3 linked regions of the Teredinibacter purpureus genome follow. The protein of the gene in region 2 binds, or shares a complex with, the protein of the main gene of each other region. Links are inferred from orthologs where the notes say so. Each region holds a gene or a part of one and is shown on either strand. Other genes may lie near its edges. The genes, in order: accB, accD and accA.

Region 1 (4,628 bases), 870 kb from region 2 along the record:
TCTTCCCTGTACTCTCGCTTAAAGCGCTAAGTTTTGCTTCAAGCGGGCATTCAGGCCACCAGCAACGCCAACACGGATGGGCCTATACCGTTGGTGTAGTCGGCTCCTTTATTGTGGCCGCCGCAACCATTCTGGTCGCGCGTGAAGCCGGCGAAATGCTGGGCTGGGGGTTCCAACTTCAGCATCCCGTCTTTGTTGCTGCGTTAATTTACCTGTTTTTAGTGATGGGGCTAAACCTTTTTGGCATGTTCGAACTCGGCACTCAATTTATGGGTGCAGGCCAATCCCTGACAACTGGCGGCGGTGTTCGCGCATCCTTTTTTACCGGCGTGCTAGCCGCAGTGGTTGCGAGCCCCTGCACCGCTCCCTTTATGGCCACAGCATTAGGCGTGGCACTAACGCAATCCGTTCCCGTTGCACTTCTTATTTTTGCCACTCTTGGTTTTGGCATGGCGCTTCCCTTTCTCGCACTTAGCTATAGCCCCAAGCTCGCCAACTACCTGCCGCAGCCCGGCGCATGGATGGACATTCTCAAGCAAGTACTCGCCTTCCCCTTACTGGCAACCGCCATTTGGCTTCTATGGGTGCTAGGCCATCAAGTGGGCAGTAGCGGTATAGCGCTAATACTTTCTAGCGCCCTACTCATCTGTTTTGCCCTCTGGTTAACGCGTTTTTCCCCCGGCTCAACCGCTTACAAACTGCTGTTACGGGTACTCATCGTAGCCAGCCTGTTTACCGCGGCACAAACCACCTGGGGTGTACGCCATTTGCAGGCAACACAAACGACAGCTCATTCCACTCAATGGACCCCTTTCAGCCTTGCAGGCCTGGAACAACTGAGAGCCGAAGGTAAACCCGTATTTGTAAACTTCACCGCAGATTGGTGCATAACCTGCAAAGTTAATGAGCGCGTCGCCTTTCACTCCGATACCTTCTTCAATGCCGCACAACAACAAAACATCACCCTGATGAAAGCCGATTGGACCAATCCCAATGACGAGATAGCAACCGCTCTCAAACGCTACAATCGTAGTGGTATCCCCCTTTACCTTATGTTTCCGGCAAAAATAGGCAGCGAACCGGCCATTTTGCCTCAATTCTTAACCCCTTCCATTCTTAACGATGCATTTAATAAAGCCTTAAGCAATTGAGTAATAACTAAGCTTTTTTTCATGATCTTCGTTAATTATGGAGATATCTGCGCTGAAAGTGAGCAAGTTCTCATCTTACGATAGACATCCCGCGCCAATTTAGGCAAAATCCCTCCAGCTACGCGAATGTGTGCTTGTTAGCCGCTGTGTATTACAATATCGGCACAATTCGCAGCATTTTCGAACCAGACTTCATAGACGACAAAATTTTGACGACAAACACGTTAAATTCTCTCATTGCGCAACTTGGTGGACAAACCCATGGCAACAATATTGGTTCTTCATGGCCCCAACCTCAATCTTTTAGGCACTCGCGAACCAGACGTTTATGGCAGCACCACCCTCGCCGATATCAACCAGCACCTCACCACGCTGTGCATTGAAAAAGGCCACCATCTACACGCTTTGCAGAGTAACGCCGAATATGAACTGATCGATCGTATTCACGACGCGCAAAACGAGGGCGTCGATTTTATTGTTATCAATCCAGCGGCCTTTACCCACACGAGCGTCGCCCTTCGCGACGCACTAGCCGCAGTGCGCATTCCTTTTGTTGAGTGCCACCTATCCAACGTATTTAACCGCGAACCGTTTCGCCATCATTCCTATTTTTCAGATTTGGCCAACGGTGTTATTTGCGGCTTCGGAGCACAAAGCTACGAACTGGCCCTTCAGGCCGCTTTTTCACACTTGGAAAACACTTAAATATGTTCCAAGTAATTAACCCTATCAATTAACGCGCTTGTTACAGAGAGGCCCTTATGGACATCCGCAAAATCAAGAAACTGATTGAACTGTTAGAAGAATCCAACGTAGAAGAGTTAGAAATTAAAGAAGGCGAAGAATCTGTTCGCATTAGCCGAGGCTCAAATAACGCCCCAGTACCAATGCAACCGATGTACCAACAAGCGCCAATGGCAGCTGCTCCACCCGCTGCTGCGCCAGCTCCAGCGCCTGCCCCCGTAGCCGTTCCAGAAGCCACCGGCCACCAAGTGCTCTCCCCCATGGTTGGCACCTTCTACCGTTCACCAAGCCCCGGTTCCCCTTCGTTTATGGAGATAGGCCAATCGGTTAAAACGGGTGATGTTATTTGTATCGTAGAAGCGATGAAAATGATGAACCAGATCGAAGCAGACAAGTCTGGCGTAATCGAAGCCATTTTAGTTGAAGATGGAGAACCGGTAGAGTTCGACCAGCCTTTATTGGTTATCGCTTAATACGCAATTAGAGGGTAAACACTATGTTTAACAAGGTCCTCATTGCCAACAGAGGCGAAATTGCGCTGCGTATTTTACGTGCATGTCGCGAATTGGATATCACCACCGTCGCGGTTTACTCAAAAGCCGACCGCGACCTTAAACACGTACGCCTAGCAGACGAATCCGTTTGTATTGGCCCAAACTCGTCAACGGAAAGCTACCTTAATATTCCCGCCATTATCTCGGCGATGGAAGTGACAGACGCTATAGCGGTTCACCCCGGCTATGGATTTCTGGCCGAAAATGCCGATTTTGCCGAACAAGTCCAAAAAAGTGGTTTTGTCTTTATCGGCCCAGACCCCGAAACCATTCGCATAATGGGCGACAAGGTGGCGGCTATTCGAGCGATGAAAGAAGCCGGCGTTCCCACCGTACCCGGCTCAGATGGCCCGCTGCCAGACGATGCCGAAGCTTGCATTATGATGGGACGCAAAATTGGCTTCCCGGTCATTATTAAAGCCGCTGCAGGTGGTGGTGGTCGCGGCATGCGTGTTGTTCACACAGAAGCCAGCTTGTGGAATTCTATTCAGGTGACGAAAACCGAAGCCAAATCATCATTTGGCGACGATACCGTCTACATGGAAAAGTTTCTGCAAAACCCTCGTCACGTCGAAGTACAAATTATCTCCGATGGTCAAGGCAATACCGTGCACCTGTATGACCGCGACTGCTCAATGCAGCGACGTCACCAGAAAGTTATTGAAGAAGCACCGGCACCGGGTATCAACGAAGAGGCACGACAAGCGGTATTCGATTCATGCGTAAAAGCCTGTAACGATATTGGCTACAAAGGCGCAGGCACATTTGAGTTCTTATACGAAGACGGCGGGTTCTATTTCATTGAAATGAATACGCGCATTCAGGTCGAACACCCCGTATCAGAAATGATCACCGGCGTAGACCTTATTAAAGAACAAATTCGTGTGTGTGCTGGCGAGAAACTCAGCCTTCGTCAAGAAGACATCAAAGCAACAGGCCACGCCATTGAATGTCGCATTAATGCCGAAGACGCAAAAACATTTATGCCATCGCCAGGGCTGGTTGATAACTTCCATCCGCCCGGCGGGCTAGGCGTTCGCGTAGATTCCCACCTATACAGTGGCTACACCGTTCCACCGTATTACGACTCCATGATTGCCAAAATAATTACGCACGCCGAAGATCGTCGCAGCGCATTACGACGCATGGAAGGCGCGCTGGACGAACTGGTTATTAGTGGCATTCGCACCAACACCGACCTACATAAAGACCTTGTCCGTGACGAAGCCTTTATTGAAGGCGGTGTAAACATTCACTACCTCGAGAAAAAGCTGGGTCTATAACCTGCGTTTTTTACCGTCCTTTAAACACCGCAGCCCTCTATGCTGCGGTGTTTTTAATTGAGGAAAACCAAAATGCCTTGGTTGCAATTGCGTATCCAAAGCGCTCGCGAGCGCGCACCCCTGTTAGAAACCACCCTACTCGAAAACGGCTCTCTCGCCGTGACATTCGAAGACAATGCCGACCAGCCAATATTTGAACCCGCATTGGGCGAAACACCACTCTGGCACGAAACTCGAATTACAGGGTTATTTGAGGCCGACATTGATACAGCTGATATCGGCGAAAAGGTGAGCGCTTACTTTTTTCAGGAAACGGGCGAAACATTAACGACCATCAACTGGCACCTTTTAGAAGACAAAGACTGGGAACGGGAATGGATGAGCCACTATCACCCGATACAGTGTGCCGACAACCTTTGGATTTGCCCGAGCTGGACGCCCCCGCCCGACCAAAATGCCGTCAACCTCATGCTCGACCCCGGCCTAGCCTTTGGTACGGGCACGCACCCTACAACTTTTTTGTGCCTGCAATGGCTCGCCGAACAAAATATTGAGTGTAAAACCGCCATCGATTACGGCTGCGGCTCCGGCATACTTGGCATTGCCGCATTACTCTTGGGCGCCTCCCACGTAACCGGAACCGATATCGACCCGCAAGCTTTACTCGCAACACGCGACAATGCCGCACGCAATGCACTGGAACCCGAACGCTTTCCTGTGTTTTTCCCGGCTAACTGCCCAACAGACACTGTCGATGTTGTTCTAGCCAATATACTCGCTGGCCCGCTAGTAGAATTAGCGCCCACATTGTGCGCACTTCTAAAACCTGGAGGCAAACTATGCTTATCCGGCGTACTTAACACTCAGCGTGACGCTATCGTTCAAGCTTACGAAAC
Region 2 (4,777 bases):
TCTCTGCCAAAATATTGGTTTAAGCGAGCCGATAGTAGGGTCGTTGCGGCTGGGTTATGAGCAACATCAAGAATCAACCCTTTACCCGCCGCCCGCGCGTGACGACTAAAACGCCCGGTCAGCGTGAGACCAGAAAGACATTGCCCAGCACTATCCGTTAATGGGTAACCCAGCAGCCCTACCACTTGGCATGCGGCCGCCATACTTGGAAGTGGTAAAAGCGGCTCTTCGACAGTTATAGGCTCACTGTTACCACTCACATACAACTCGATAGAAGTATGGTGGTTTTTCGAAACCCTGAAATGATCACCCAATTGGAACAGACGCACGTTGTAATGCTTAGCTCGATCAAGCAAGGAGCGTGGAGCGTCTAGCTCCGAACAAACAAACGGAATCCCCTCTCGTAATATTCCCGCTTTTTCTAACGCAATCGCCTCTCTGGTATTCCCCAACCATTTTTCATGATCTAAGGCAATTGATGTCACGACTGCAATATCCGGCGTTAGAATATTAACCGCATCTAAACGCCCACCAAGCCCGACTTCTAGCAGCCAATAATCCAGGTTAGATTCCCAGAAGATTAATATCGCCGCTAGAGCGCCAAATTCAAAATAGGTCAAACTTGTATCTTGCCTAGCTTTATCTATCGCAGAAAACGCTGAACATATTACGTCATCGGCTACGGCTACGCCGTTCACCTTTATTCTTTCATTGTAATAAAGAAAATGCGGAGAACAAAAACTACCAACGGTTTTATTTTCTGCACGAAGTAACGACTCCATGGCAAAAACGCAGGACCCTTTGCCGTTAGTACCCGCAACCGTGACTATTTTTAGCCCGTTGCCCGTACGCGGCCCCTCTCCCACTAACGAAGCAAAACCGAGCCGCTTGGCTACGTCAGAGATTCGAACCAATCCTAAATCAATTTCCGAGGGATGCAAAGACTCCATCCACGCTAGCCAATCCGCTAGGGTTGAATAACGTGGTACAGAATCTGGATTATGCTGAGATTGTGAATTCACACAGAATCACATTGTTACGGTCAATTGGACAAGATCTCGGCCCACGTTAACACGCTGACTGATGTGTCAATTTAGCCAGAATGGAGCCTAAGCGATCGCGCATTTGATTACGATGTAAAATCATATCTATCGCGCCGTGCTCTAACAAAAATTCGCTCCGCTGAAAACCTTTCGGTAATTTCTGACGAATAGTTTGCTCGATAATAGCAGGGCCTGCAAAGCCCGCTCTCGCTCCGGGCTCAGCTGCATTTATGTCTCCTAACAACGCTAAGCTAGCCGATACCCCACCATAAACCGGATCGGTCATAACTGAAATAAAGGGAATACCCTCCATCTTTAACTTCTCGATCACAGCGCTGGTTTTTGCCATTTGCATAAGAGAAATTAAGGCTTCCTGCATGCGTGCACCACCCGTTGCAGAAAAACAAATGTAAGGAATACGCTCTTCTAATGCAACCTGCGCAGCCCGAGTGAATTTTTCACCAACAGCATAGCCCATAGAACCGCCATGAAACGCGAATTCAAAAGCGCTAGCAACCACTGGCATAGACGTTAACGTGCCCTTCATCGCCACGAGCGCATCTTTTTCACCCGTATTCTTCTGAGCCGTCGTCAAACGATCACGGTATTTTTTAACATCTTTAAACTTTAACCTATCGACAGGTAACACCTCTGTCGCGAGTTCCTCCCTACCCTCTTCATCTAAAAAAATATCCAACCGACGACGTGCACCTATGCGCATGTGATGATCACATTTAGGACATACGTCTAGGTTTTTTTCCAGTTCGGGACGGTACAAAACAGCGGAACATTTTGTACACTTTTTCCACAACCCTTCTGGTACTTTACTAGCACTACGCGAAGCAGAAGAACGAACACTTGACGATACAATTTTTTCTAGCCAACTCATAACTCAAAATTCTCAAAGGTTATAGCTCGTCCAATCCTTGACGAATGGGTTGAACAATTGCTGAAAGAGTATCGCATATCTCACTGACACTCTGTTGTGAGGCTCCTCCCATAGCCTCTACATAAACGCTGCCTACAACAACGCCATCTGCAACTGCACCAATAGCTTTGGCCGTTATTTTATCTTTTATCCCAAACCCCACTAACACGGGCAACTTAGTATGGGTTCGTATCAATTGCAATTTATCTTCAACTGACTGAATGTCTAAATGGCCTGCACCAGTTACGCCTTTTAATGACACGTAATAAATAAAACCACCGGCAAGACTCGTAATTTGCTGAACACGTTTTTCGGTAGTAGTAGGGGCAATGAGGAATATATTCTCCATACCCACAGATTTGAGCTCTTCAGTGAATGGGCCCGCCTCTTCTGGAGGCAAGTCAACCGTCAATACGCCATCAACTCCGGCTTCAGATGCGGTTTTTGCTAACACGCTATAACCCATGCGCTCGATTGGATTGGCGTAACCCATAAGCACAACCGGTGTATCACTGTTTGTGCTACGAAATTCTCTCACTAACTTGATGGCGCTGGTAAGGCTAGCGCCATTGGCCAGTGCTCGCTCATGCCCTTTCTGTATCACCGGCCCCTCAGCCATAGGGTCGGAAAAAGGCACACCCAACTCGATAATATCGGTACCACTTTTAACTAGAGCATGCATAGCGGGTAACGTTGCATCAGCAACAGGGTCACCGTGAACGATATAACTAACCAGCGCTTTTTTCCCTTCTGCTTTACAGGCAGACAGGCGTACTGTAATTCTATTCACTAAGGCTCCTCGCTCTTATAATGTAATGCCGTCGATTTCCGCAACGGTGAGAATATCTTTATCGCCTCGCCCCGAAAGATTAACAATAATCATTTCGTCTTTATCCATTTTCTTCGCGAGTTTTTCTGCATATGCAACGGCATGACTTGACTCCAACGCGGGCATTATACCTTCTACTTTCGTTAATCGGCGGAAAGCATTCATCGCCTCATCATCATTGATAGCCACGTAGTCAACGCGGCCAATATCCTTCAACCACGAATGTTCAGGCCCTACACCAGGGTAATCCAACCCTGCTGAAACCGAATGGGTTTCAATAATCTGACCGTTTTCATCTTCCATTAGATACGTGCGATTACCGTGTAAAATGCCAGGGATACCATCGTTTAATGGAGCGGCATGCTTACCTGTTTCAACCCCTAAACCACCAGCTTCTACGCCGTACATTTTGACGCTTTCATCTTCAAGAAAAGGGTGGAACAAGCCAATTGCATTTGATCCTCCACCCACGCAAGCCACCAAGGCATCGGGTAGTTTGCCCGTTTGCGTCAAACTTTGCTGCCGTGCTTCACGACCGATCACACACTGAAAATCACGAACTAATTGTGGGTAAGGATGAGGCCCGGCGACTGTTCCAATAATATAAAACGTATCGTCGACATTGGTAACCCAATCTCGCATCGCCTCATTCATAGCATCTTTGAGTGTCTTAGACCCTGACGTGACAGGAACCACTTCCGCACCTAATAATTTCATGCGGTAGACATTCAGCGCCTGGCGCTGGACATCTTCCGCGCCCATATACACTACGCATTTCAAGCCCAAGCGAGCAGCTACCGTTGCGGTCGCCACACCGTGCTGTCCCGCACCGGTTTCCGCAATTACGCGAGTTTTACCGGTATATTTAGCTAACAAAGCTTGACCGATTGTATTATTAACCTTGTGCGCGCCCGTGTGATTCAAATCTTCGCGCTTAAGGTAGATCTTCGCGCCACCGACCGCTTTCGTTAATTGCTCTGCAAAATACAACGGTGACGGGCGACCAACATAGTGCGCTAGATCGTAGTCAAATTCCTGCTGGAACTCTGGAGTATCTTTTACGCGTTTATAGAGTGAATCCAAGTCATCCAACGCATGCATCAGTGTTTCTGATACAAATTTGCCGCCAAATATGCCGAAATGTCCGTTGTCGTCTGGGACTGCTGAATAATCAATTTTTGCGCTATCACTATCCACTTTACTACTCACTTAATCGCTCCACCTTCGCATTATCTACAAACGCTTTAATTTTGTTTTTATCTTTTACGCCGGGTGACAACTCAACCCCGCCACTTACGTCTACACCATAAACACCTACGGACAACACCGCCTTTGCAATATTGTTTGGCGTTAAGCCACCAGCCAAAACTATTGGTGCTAAAGGTTTCTCAGGTACTCGCGCCCAATCAAAGGTTTCCCCTGTACCGCCGGGCACCCCTTTCTTATAAGCATCTAACAATATACCGGTTGCGCACGGGTATTGTGCCACCTGGGCATTAACATCTACGCCCTCTTTCATACGCAGCGCTTTCATATATGGACGATTAAATTGCTTACAAAACTCAGCTTCTTCATCACCATGGAATTGTAAAATATGTAGAGGTACGTTTTTAAGTATGCGTTGAACAAATGCAACTGTAGGATTCACAAACAATGCAACAACCGTCACGAAAGGACCAACTGACAACGCTATTTCTTGTGCAACGTCTAAATCGGCAATATTACGAGGGCTGGGTTCATAGAAGACTAAGCCGATGGCATCTACACCGGCTTCTACCGCTACACGCGCATCGCTTACGTTCGTAATACCACACACTTTTATACGCACACTGATTCCTCGTTCCTCTGTGTAAGTCTCTCCAGAGAATTCAAATACCTAAAAAACGCGAAATGGTACCAGAAAACCAAGCACTTTGGAGAGAATTGATAAATCTGGTTTGCTGTTAACGACGAATAAGTTCAGCGTTCTAGCTTGGG
Region 3 (4,810 bases), 1.2 Mb from region 2 along the record:
GTAAGGCGTCATCATAGGTAATAGCCGGTAAACCGGCGTGACGAGACTCTACCCTGGAAATGGCTGCCACGAGCCTATCCCGTAGCTCTTGCGTTTTTTTAGTGGCCGGCTGCTGGCCCAGTTGTTGTTTTTCAACGGTTTGCCATAGTCGCTCTAACCGTTGTTTATCGCGTAAGCTCACCTGTTCTAACGCCGCAATAACCAGCTCGCGGGCTAGGGGTTCTTCATTGGAAGAATCACGTTGAGAAAGGTTTAACGAGGAGTTATCAGGTTTTTCGGAAGATATCATTGGCCATGCGCGCTCTAATTTGAGCGCGCATTATACTGAACTAACGGTGCTTACACACCGCTTATAACGGGCTCTGTTCATGGCGCCACATACAGCCTCGCTACGTCTGTCGAAGTTGACCGATGACGGTTTCGAGGTTCAACCTCGTTGCCCTCATTTGCTCAGCCGACTCGGTAACTTCCCCCGCTTGCTCTGCAGTAACATTGGCGATATCAGTAATACCTGTAATATTCTGGGTAATATCTTCTGCAACGTGCGCCTGCTCTTGCGCAGCGGCCGCAATTAGCTGGTTGACGCCGGTTATTTTATCTACCGCGCCACGAATAGCTTTTAGCATTTCCCCCGCCTCGTTGACTCTATTCATACTTTCTTGCGATTGCTCTCCCCCAGTCTCTATCGCCTTCACCGCTTCCTGCGCGCCATTTTGAACGCTTTCAATCATTTGGTGAATTTCTGCCGTAGATTCCTGGGTACGCTGAGCGAGTGTTCGCACCTCGTCGGCCACTACTGCGAAGCCTCTCCCCTGCTCACCTGCGCGCGCGGCTTCGATGGCGGCGTTAAGCGCGAGTAAATTTGTCTGCTCTGCGATGCCGCGAATAACATCTAACACTTTGCCAACCTCGGTCGTGTCGCGCTCTAAGCTAAGAATCACGTCAGTTGTACTGGAGATATGGTCTTTCATGCGGCTCATTGTGGTAATGGCTGAATTCATGACACGTTCACCACTCACGGCGGCCTCATCGGCATCACTTGAAGCAGACGACGCCTCAGCAGCATGCGTTGCGACTTCTTTCGCCGTAGAGGCCATTTCAGTCATTGCGGAAGCAGCATGATCCGTTCTCGCATATTGATCTTGCGTGCCGCGCTGAATGGCTTGTGACACTTGTGATAAGTGTGTATCCGTACGTTCCAGCTCTTGCATAACGATATAAATATCGTCTGTACTCGCCACTAGCTTCTGTCTCAGCCCGTCGATAGAGCGAGCCATTTCACCAAGCTCATCTTCCGACAATCGATCAACCTCAAACTTAAAGTCTCCGTTGGCTAAACGGCGTAGATTTGTGGTCATCATACCTATCGGTTTTGATATTTGTTGATGACCAATCATATGCGCACCAAAGCCCACAATGAGTACGGCGATAAAGACAATTACAATACTGGTGGTAATGGCGCTCGCCACTTGAGATTTCAGTGCACTGGAATGCTCTTGAGCTAAACCTTCCATAATATTGGCGGCCTCTTCCAAGTTTTCGGTGGGCTTGCGGTCAAGCCCTCGCACACTGGAGTCGGCGGTTTTATAATCATGGCCCGAGCTAACGAATGTGCCATAAGCGCTGGTGTACGTTGAGTAGATGGCCCCATGCTCACGCTTAAACTCTTCGACCATTCGCTGCGCGTCTGTGGGCAAATCTTTACGCAAAATTTCGGAGGCAAACGACTGGATTTCGGTTTGTAGCCCCTGAAAACGAGACCAGTACTTATCCAAGTCGTTTTTAGTGTGCCCACGAATAAGCACATTCTTCCACTCTTGTACTTGACGCTTGTAATTCAGTGCTGTGCGATCCATAAGGAAAGAGGCCGTCACCTCTTCCTCAAGCATGGCTCGATAATCATCCGTTTGAACACTGAGAATGGTAAAGGTGATAACGGACACCAATCCCACAATTCCGACACTCACAACGCCAAGTAACATTACTTTGGCCCGCAAACTAAGTTGAAGCATTAGTTACTCCCTGAAGGTTTCTTTCAGGATGAGTATAGGCGAAATAAGGGAATCGTCCGTTTTAGAGATCAATTGTGCGCGGTGAACAATTCTCAGCGAAGAAGGGGAGAACGAGTACATGGAGTTTCGGCGCTCAAATGGCTGATTTGGGCGCCGATTATCAGAGGAAGCGGTTTAATCGCTTAGTCTTTTACGTTGCCGTAAGACATTAGGCGCTCATAACGACGATCGAGCAGGGTGTCTATATTTTCGGATTGTAACTGGTCCAACTGTTCGGATAACCGTTCTTTTAAACGCTCGGCCATGAGGTCCATATCGCGATGAGCGCCACCTAGGGGCTCTTCGATTGTCTCATCAATAATGCCTAAATCTTGTAAAATACTGGATGTAACACCCATTGCTTCAGCGGCAAGAGGAGCTTTTTCAACTGTTTTCCAAATAATATTCGCACACCCTTCTGGCGAGATTACGAAGTAAGTTGAATATTGCAGCATGTTGAGATGATCACCCACGCCAATCGCAAGCGCACCACCAGACGAGCCTTCGCCGATAACAGTACAAATAATCGGTGTACGCAAACGCGACATTACAGCCAAGTTTTGAGCAATGGATTCACTAATACCACGCTCTTCACTATCAATGCCAGGGTAAGCGCCTGGTGTGTCGATAAGGGTTAAGACTGGAAGCTTGAAACGCTCGGCCATTTCCATTAATCGTAGAGCTTTACGGTAACCTTCGGGCTTGGGCATACCGAAGTTACGCATGACTTTATCTTTAACAGAGCGTCCCTTTTCTTCACCGATGACCATTACGGGCTTGCCGTTTAAACGGCCTATACCTGAAATAATGGCTTTGTCGTCACCGAAATGACGATCGCCGTGTAGTTCATCCCAATCATCAAAAATACGCGGGATGTAGTCGGCAGTGTAGGGACGTTGAGGGTGTCGAGCGACTTGAACAATTTGCCATGGTGTAAGATTAGAGTAGATACGCTCTGTTAGCTTAGTGCTTTCTTCACGTAATCGGCCTATCTCTTCGCCAATGTTCAAATCGTTATCTGTTCCGACCAATTGAAGCTCTTCAATTTTGCCTTCGAGAACGGCAATCGGTTGTTCGAAATCGAGATAATTTAAATTCATGGTTACTGTTCGACCTTTGCAGCTAAATTGAGCGGAAAACGTGCAGAAAGCCCTTCTAAACGGGCGGGTCTGTCATTAAAGGTGGGCAAGTTTACCACCTGTTTGCCGTGATCATAAAGTCTAATTGCAGCGGTTTATTAACTATGCGTGTGCCCTAAATCACGCACTGATAAACCCATTATCGATTTCGCTCATTCGTTAATCGGTATTTTAATGGTACACGAGCTCTACATTGCTATGCCCATAGAGTATCCGTAAATCCTCCATTAACTCGTCCGTTGGCGCTACAGACCAACAATCGGCCAGAGTATAGCGTGCACCCAAGCTAGCCTTTTGGTATTCGACCCACAAAGTACACGCACCCTTTCTATGCCCTGCCAATACTTTTTGCAGCTGCTGGGCGTAGTTCAGCGGTAGACTTTCACTGTTAAATGCCAACTTTATTGCCCGTACACAGGCCTGACGAGCATCGGTTAGGTCAGACACTTTGTCTGCTCGCATTTTTAAACCGCCGCTGTAGTCGTCATTGCTAACCTGTCCTTCGACGACCAGCATTGCGTCTTTAACCAGTTTGTCCCTATATTCGTTGTAGGTGTCTGCAAATACAGCGATCTCTAAACGACCGGTTCTATCGTCTAAAGTAATGAACGCCATGGTATCACCACGTTTGGTTTTCATAACCCGAAACGCAACGACTAACCCAGCCACTGTTTGTTTGCCTTTATCCCCTTTTAACTGTGCGATACGGGAGGATACAAAGTTAGACAGTTCTTGCTCGTATTCATCAATAGGGTGACCAGTAAGGTATAGGCCGAGGGTTTCTTTTTCGCCGTTTAGGCGGTCTTTAATACTCCAGCGACGCACACGGTGAAAATCTTGATAAACTGACTTGTTGTCATCGCCACTTGGCACGACCTCTCCGAATAGGTCACTCATCCCAGCACTGGCATTGGCCGATTTTTGTTCTGCAGCTTTAACCGCCTCCGCTATGGCAACATACATAACGGCTCGGTCGTAATCGATATCCAGACCTGGGCCAATTTTGTCGAAAGCGCCACTGCGCACTAAGGCTTCAAGGGCTCGCTTGTTAACTTTACGCCCGTCTACTCGAGCGCAAAAATCAAATAAATCTGTGAACGGGCCATTTGCTCGAGCGTCTATAATATTCTCGACAGGGCCTTCTCCTAAGCCTTTTATCGCGCCTAAACCATAAATAATATTGTCGTCGTCATCGACCGTAAACTGAAATTCTCCATTATTGACGTCCGGCGGCAATAACGGCATTTTCATGTTGCGGCATTCTTCAATGAAGGTCACAACCTTGTCAGTTTTGTCCATATCCGACGACATGGTGGCAGCCATAAAATGTGCAGGGTAATGCGCTTTTAGCCACGCCGTTTGATAAGACACCAAAGCATATGCTGCCGAATGCGATTTGTTAAATCCGTAACCCGCAAACTTCTCAACAAGGTCGAAAATTTTAATCGCTAGCGTTGGATCAATACCCAAACTCTTGGCGCCGTTCTCAAAACTTTCGCGCTGTTTGGCCATTTCCTCTGGCTTCTTTTTACCCATTGCACGACGCAGTAAATCTGCACCACCAAGACTATAACCGGCGAGCACTTGGGCAATTTGCATCACTTGTTCTTGATACACGAT

The links.
Region 1: the proteins of accD (region 2) and accB are in contact, whole or in part, in a solved structure (PDB 8UXZ), measured with the Escherichia coli proteins. The link is inferred for Teredinibacter purpureus from one-to-one orthologs.
Region 3: the proteins of accD (region 2) and accA are in contact, whole or in part, in a solved structure (PDB 8UXZ), measured with the Escherichia coli proteins. The link is inferred for Teredinibacter purpureus from one-to-one orthologs.

Annotation. Positions count from the first base shown.
Region 1 is NZ_CP060092.1:2,204,506-2,209,133, reverse strand. What follows is about bases 880-3,640. They hold accB (acetyl-CoA carboxylase biotin carboxyl carrier protein), read left to right. Parts: upstream 880-1,912; coding sequence 1,913-2,368; downstream 2,369-3,640. Other genes in these bases: accC (acetyl-CoA carboxylase biotin carboxylase subunit), read left to right, coding at 2,392-3,640; aroQ (type II 3-dehydroquinate dehydratase), read left to right, coding at 1,413-1,856; H5647_RS09560 (protein-disulfide reductase DsbD family protein), read left to right, coding at 880-1,151. In the rest of the region: more of H5647_RS09560, read left to right, coding at 1-879; more of accC, read left to right, coding at 3,641-3,732; prmA (50S ribosomal protein L11 methyltransferase), read left to right, coding at 3,805-4,628. UniProt on the Escherichia coli protein: This protein is a component of the acetyl coenzyme A carboxylase complex; first, biotin carboxylase catalyzes the carboxylation of the carrier protein and then the transcarboxylase transfers the carboxyl group to form malonyl-CoA.
Region 2 is NZ_CP060092.1:3,074,129-3,078,905, reverse strand. Bases 1-2,910 are described here. They hold accD (acetyl-CoA carboxylase, carboxyltransferase subunit beta), read right to left. Parts: upstream 1,933-2,910; coding sequence 1,069-1,932; downstream 1-1,068. Other genes in these bases: trpB (tryptophan synthase subunit beta), read right to left, coding at 2,777-2,910; trpA (tryptophan synthase subunit alpha), read right to left, coding at 1,952-2,761; H5647_RS13555 (bifunctional folylpolyglutamate synthase/dihydrofolate synthase), read right to left, coding at 1-1,022. In the rest of the region: more of trpB, read right to left, coding at 2,911-4,009; H5647_RS13535 (phosphoribosylanthranilate isomerase), read right to left, coding at 4,002-4,628; tRNA pseudouridine(38-40) synthase TruA, read right to left, coding at 4,760-4,777.
Region 3 is NZ_CP060092.1:4,228,251-4,233,060, forward strand. What follows is about bases 1,174-4,116. They hold accA (acetyl-CoA carboxylase carboxyl transferase subunit alpha), read right to left. Parts: upstream 3,152-4,116; coding sequence 2,195-3,151; downstream 1,174-2,194. Other genes in these bases: H5647_RS18875 (methyl-accepting chemotaxis protein), read right to left, coding at 1,174-2,012; dnaE (DNA polymerase III subunit alpha), read right to left, coding at 3,362-4,116. In the rest of the region: ATP-dependent RNA helicase HrpA, read right to left, coding at 1-289; more of H5647_RS18875, read right to left, coding at 390-1,173; more of dnaE, read right to left, coding at 4,117-4,810. UniProt on the Escherichia coli protein: Component of the acetyl coenzyme A carboxylase (ACC) complex. First, biotin carboxylase catalyzes the carboxylation of biotin on its carrier protein (BCCP) and then the CO(2) group is transferred by the carboxyltransferase to acetyl-CoA to form malonyl-CoA.